2 regions of the Peribacillus sp. NPDC097895 genome follow, and region 1 is predicted to be linked to the other one. Evidence: riboswitches for the same ligand, from Rfam matches in the RefSeq annotation. Region 1 holds a riboswitch; the other holds the start of a gene.
The links. Region 1 has a riboswitch for lysine ahead of ACQKMH_RS17175 (amino acid permease). Riboswitches for the same ligand answer to the same signal wherever they lie in the genome.
Positions count from the first base shown of each region.

Region 1 (3,165 bases):
AAGTACAATCAGGCTGATTAAAGTTTGGACCATCATGATTTCCTCCTCCTCTAAGACTTAAACCAATCTTAAAGGATGAAACCCATACCAGAACAAGACCCTTTCTGTAAAAACCTTCAGTAGCCTTATTCTGCTCCCTTGCTCTGAAATGGGTTTCATACGATACAATATAAAAAAAGAAAAAACGGTGATCCCATGACAAATATTAAAGAAATCGCTCAATTTGCAGGTGTATCTGTCTCAACAGTGTCTCGCGTATTGAATAATCATCCATATGTAAGCCCTGATAAAAGAGAGAGCGTTTTACAAGCCATCGATCGCTTGAATTACTCAAGAAACATCAATGCCATTCATCTTTCAAAGGGAAAAACGAATCTTATCGGCATTATCATCCCTTTCACCAATCACCCCTATTACGGGGCAATCGTGCACGGAATTACTAAGCAGGCTAACGCAATAGGCTGCCATATAGTCATCTTTGAAACCCATTATGAAAGAGAGAAAGAAATTCAGGCGTTGAATATGCTGCAAATGAAGCAACTTGATGGCATTATCGTTTGTTCAAGAATTTCGGAAATGAAAGTCCTATTGGATTATCAAAGATACGGTCCGATTATTTTATGTGAAGATACAGCCCAGGCTGAGTTATCGTCGATCAGCATAGATCATTATGCAGCCTTTTCCTGTGCCCTTGAATACGTGATTGCTAAAGGATATAAGAAAATTGGTTACAGTCTCGGCCGTAAAAAGAGCAGGAACAGTTTTCTTCGAACAAAGGCCTTTAATGATATCATGAGAAATCATCAACTTATAAACAATAAAGAATGGCTGTTTGAAGGAAGCTATCACATCAAAGACGGTGAACAATTGTTTCAGGAGTGGAATTCGATGATGGATAAACCGGAAGCCCTCATCATCACTAATGATGACACGGCTGCAGGATTCATTCTTACTGCTAAGAAATCGGGAATAACAGTTCCAAACGATGTCGCCATCCTCGGCTTCAATAATGATAGCCTTAGTGAGCTGCTTGACATCACGACCATTTCCTTGCCGCTGGAATGGATCGGGAAAATGGCAGTGGATCTATTTGAGAATCCTGAAGTAATCAAACATGTGAAGCTGGACTACGCCCTTATAAAAAGAAAGACCGTTTAATGTTATTTTTGTATGTCGCAATTTGATTATTTCCTTTTTCCAATCCTTTTAGAACTAGGAAAAAATAACCACATAAAATAATGATTGCGATATCTATTAGAATATTTTATAATTTTGATATAGTAAAGTTTACTCAATTACTAGCAATCATTTAACGATTTCAAGAATATCTTGAGTAAGATCGTACGACGTCAACTATGCTGGCGCGACGATTTAAGAAAATTGAATACTTCCTCATTTACCGATGAGTTAGAGGCTGCAGCTTATAAAAGTAAAACGGACGAGATTCTGGAAAATTCAAGACTCCGTTTGAAAGGATAAGTTGCCGAAGTTTGGGTATATTCCATGTATATCCTTGCTGGCGGTGTTACCGAACAGGAACATCACTGTCACGTTTTTTCTAAAAGCGTGGGGAGCTATCTTCGGAAGGATAAACGGGTTTATTATAAACAGCCGTCGATCTTTTTCGACTGCTGTTTTTTTATATTTCGTTCCCTTCCAATAAAAAGGAGTGTAACATCAATTGTCAAATTCACAAAAAGCATCAAGCCCTACTGAATTGAAAAGGAGCCTGAAAGCGCGGCACTTAATGATGATTTCATTAGGTGGAACGATTGGAACAGGTTTATTTTTAGCAAGTGGCGGTGCGATTCATTCGGCCGGACCTGGCGGTGCCTTGGTGGCATACGCGGTCATCGGTATCATGGTTTATTATTTAATGACAAGTCTCGCAGAAATGGCATCGTTCATGCCGGTAGCCGGTTCATTCCGTGTTTATGCTTCCAAATTCGTCGATCCATCTTTCGGCTTTGCGATTGGTTGGAACTACTGGTATAACTGGGCAATCACCATTGCCGCCGAATTGGCAGCCGTTGTCTTAATTATGAAGTTCTGGTTTCCTGATAGTCCTTCCTTTATCTGGAGTGGCATCGCGTTAATCATTATGTTTCTTATTAATTATATGTCCGTTAAAGGTTTTGGCGAGACCGAGTTCTGGTTTGCTATGATCAAAGTCGTGACAGTCGTCATTTTCTTGATCACTGGGGTTCTGATCATTCTTGGAATCATGGGTGGGAATGACCCAATTGGTTTTTCAAATTTCACTATGGGCGATGGCCCCTTTAACGGTGGTTTCTTCACGATCTTAGGCGTTTTCATGGCTGCCGGTTTCTCGTTCCAAGGAACGGAATTGCTTGGAGTGACGGCTGGTGAAAGCGAAGATCCAGAAAAAAATATCCCAAAAGCGATCAGATCCGTTTTCTGGCGTATCATTTTATTCTATATCCTTGCCATTTTTGTAATTGGTATGATCATTCCGTTTACTGATTCACGTTTATTGAGTCAAGATGTTGCCGTCAGTCCATTCACGCTCGTATTTGAACGTGCTGGCCTTGCATTTGCAGCATCCATCATGAACGCGATCATTTTATCATCCGTACTCTCTGCCGGTAACTCTGGCATGTACGCTTCAACTCGTATGCTCTGGGACTTGGCACGTGATGGGAAAGCGCCGAAATTCCTTGGAAAGTTAGATAAAAGAGGAGTACCCGTGAATGCACTTATCCTAACTTCTTTAGTTGGCTGCGTTGCATTCTTAGCTTCATTTTTCGGAGATGGTGTCGTTTATATTTGGTTATTGAATGCTTCAGGTATGGCTGGATTCGTAACATGGGTCGGGATAGCTCTTGCCCACTATCGGTTCCGCAAAGCCTACGCAGCTCAAGGCCTTGATTTGAATGCTTTACCATACAGGGCCAAAGGCTTCCCATTCGGGCCAATATTCGCACTTGTTCTATGTATTATCATTATCATTGGGCAAGGCTATCAGGCTTTCAGCAGCAACGGGATTGACTGGAATTCAATGTTCGTTTCCTACATTGGCTTGATTCTATTCTTCGTCCTATGGTTCGGTTATAAAATTAAGCACAAAACGAAAATCATTCCCCTTGAGGAATGTGATCTTAAATCAAAATAATACGTAAAAAGTCCATGGTCTCCTCAAATGAA
Region 1 covers NZ_JBNNSH010000003.1:173,579-176,743, forward strand. The annotation lists gene ACQKMH_RS17170 (LacI family DNA-binding transcriptional regulator) at 196-1,158, shown strand; lysine riboswitch at 1,401-1,585, shown strand; gene ACQKMH_RS17175 (amino acid permease) at 1,682-3,133, shown strand.

Region 2 (3,165 bases), on a different contig from region 1:
AGCATTCTGATAACGGTTTTTCTAAAGAAAAACAGAAAAAAACGAAGTAGGATTAGAACTCGTTACTAAAGAAACTCATCGACTGGCATTCAGAGGTGTTGCGGCTATTTTTCCTGAAATAGCCACTAAAGCGTTGAATACACCTATTATAAATGAACTAACAGGTCGTTAGTTAGGTCCGGGGCTGCCATTTGGTGGCCTTTTTGCTTTTTGAACGAACGGGGCAGGTTAGTTGCATAAGGAATGCTAAAATAAGACCCAACGAGGACTTATTTTAAGGAGGAAAACATGAGCATGGATCATGAGTTTTATCTTATTTCTAAGACAACTGATATAAAAGATTTTTGGATGCATAGAGAAAAAAAACAAAAGTGTCATTGACAGTGTTGTAATAATTGATGATTTGATTCAATACATTATGGACTTATCAGAATGGATTCAACTAAAAACCCATCATTCCGAGGAACTCCAATTGGCAGAGGTATTAACAATCATGGAGTAACCCTTTTTGATAAGCAGTTTTCTAAAACTTTAATAAGTATTTTTTCGTCATGGAAGAGTCTAATTAAAAATGCACCAGATAAAATTGAACTCACTGGTGAATTCGTTTATGGCGAAGCTGAAATCAGGAAGGGACAATAAAAAACTAGTCTTCAATCAAGATGTTTGCAAGAGTATTATAATGTCAGAAGCTTTAGCTAAAACAACTAAACAAGAGACCTATTTCAATAATTTAGTGGAAGGGTATGAAGGACAACAAAGAAATCGATGAGTTAAAGGAAATCGCGGTGACTTAAAGGTCAGGATCTATAATTAATGCTGGTTCAGTTGACTCAATAATAACGTTGAGTTTATAACCACTAGCTATTTCTACTAGTTTAGCCCTTGAGTCGTGCAACGATTTAAAAGCAGTGCACTTCTTTCGAAGTTGCACTGCTTTTAAAAACATATCCCGTTTATTATGGTCTTTAATTAGAAAGTCGGTATTATACCTCGCTTTAATTTTTTAACAACACAGATTCTACGTTACTAGGTTGTAGAGCTATTTGTAGAGCTGTTTTTTCTTCGTTGTTTAAAGGGAGCAATGGTAAGCGGACACCTCCAACATTTAACCCTCGCATATTTAATGCTGATTTTACCGGTGATGGGTTTGGTGCAGCAAATAATGCTTTCATCATTGGAAGAAGGTTACGATGTATGGAAGCAGCACCACGGACATCACCATTTTTAAAGCTATTAATCATTTCTTGCATTTCATTACCAATTATGTGTGAAGAAACCGAAACAATGCCTGTTCCACCGATGGCTAAAACCGGTAAGGTTAACCCATCATCGCCGCTGTACAAGGTAAAATCACTCGTTGTTTCGCTAATGATTTGTGCCATGGCATCTAAGTCACCACTTGCTTCTTTTATTGCCACAATGTTGTTAATTTTTGAGAGACGAACAATCGTCTCTACTGACATGTTTACAACACTTCGTCCTGGGATATTATAAAGCATTACTGGTAATGATGTTGATTGGGCAATAGCATTAAAGTGCTGAAATAATCCTTCTTGAGACGGCTTGTTATAGTATGGGGTAACGAGCATAATTCCGTCGACTCCTGCTGCCTCAGCTTGCCTTGTTAAGCTGATAGAAGCTTTCGTGTTATTTGAGCCAGTTCCAGCTATGACTGGAACTCTTCCATCAACAACTTCTACAACAACTTTGAATAAATCTATTTTCTCTTCTGTTGTTAATGTAGGAGACTCTCCAGTCGTACCAGCTATAACTAATCCATCAGAACCATTAGCAATTAAATAATTTACTAGAGTTCTCGTAGCATAAAAATCAACCTCATCATTATGATTAAACGGGGTAACCATTGCAGTTAACACTTGGCCAAAATTCATAACTTCACACCCTTTTGTATATTTTTTTGGAAAATTGAGAGGTGATTAGGGCCATTAAGGAGTAAACGCAAAAAAGCAACAACGAGGATTCGCTGCTGCAGTAGAAACAATATTTATCAAAAAAATCGTTTCGGTGCGTAAGATAGCCCTCCATATAGTTTCCTATATGACAGTCCTGTATTTATTCAATAGCAGAACCAGCTTCAAGAACATGAGATTCTTTCCGCTTCGGCAAATTCCCCTTTCCACAATAGTCATAGGATCTCATTCTCCTCAAACTGTGTACTAATGGTCTTTGCTCCTCTATCCTCACTTCAAAAAGTATGAAGTAAGAAAATATTTAATTGTCTGTAATATAACAGAGAATCCTTTCTGTTGCAAGGGGAATTTAGATTTTTTTTTAAGAATACATGGATAATCGATGGCAATGGCTACGGTTTTGGGCTGGATTCATCTTTTTTAGTATTAAATAAACTCAACATTAATAGCTTTATAAAAACTGTATGAAAAGTTTCATCCTTTTATAGTCAGTTTTGACAATTGATATATCTTATAGAAGGAATTAGTATTTATCTTATGAATACCTAGAATTATGATCAAGGAGGGGAGGACAACATGACTAATACAAAACTAATAAAGGAAAGAAAAGATATGAAAATCGGTGACGTTTGGGAAGCAAGAAAACGAATCGCTTCAATTGTAAGTAGAACACCATTGATTCAATCTACGATACTATTGAAAAAATTGGACGTCCTGGTTTTTTAAAGCTTGAAAATGTTCATGAGGTTGGAGCATTTAAAGTAAGGGGAGCCGCCAATAAGATACTCAGCTTGAGTGAGGAAGAAAAAAACGTGGGGTTGCAACGTTTTCAAATGGAAACCATGGTATGGCTGTAGCATATGTAGCAAAAAAACTAGGGATTGATGCTGTTGTTTGCATTTCAAATCGAATACCAAAAGCAAAAGTAGATTCATTAAAAAGCCTGGGAGCTCAAATTGAGATAGTTGGTGATAGCCAAGATGCCGCAGGAGAGCATTGCTATGAACTGGAAAGAGGGAAAGGATTAACGGTGATTCAGCCATTTGATGATCTTCACGTCATAGCTGGACAAGGAACAATTGGCTTGGAATTGTTAGAGGATCTTCCTAATCTAACAGATGTATTTGTTACCCTTTCTGAAAATCCTTAGATCCAGTCCTTTTATTTAAGATGCAATACCGTATCAATTTCCCAGTTTTACAGATTTAAATACTAATATATTCATTCTTTC
Region 2 covers NZ_JBNNSH010000001.1:1,308,839-1,312,003, forward strand. The annotation lists gene ACQKMH_RS06285 (D-alanyl-D-alanine carboxypeptidase family protein) at 1-69, shown strand, start outside; gene ACQKMH_RS06290 (hypothetical protein) at 433-642, shown strand; gene dapA (4-hydroxy-tetrahydrodipicolinate synthase) at 999-1,895, opposite strand; lysine riboswitch at 2,031-2,209, opposite strand; partial or broken gene ACQKMH_RS06300 (threonine ammonia-lyase) at 2,511-3,072, shown strand.
Region 2: another riboswitch for lysine. It lies ahead of dapA (4-hydroxy-tetrahydrodipicolinate synthase); the one in region 1 lies ahead of ACQKMH_RS17175 (amino acid permease).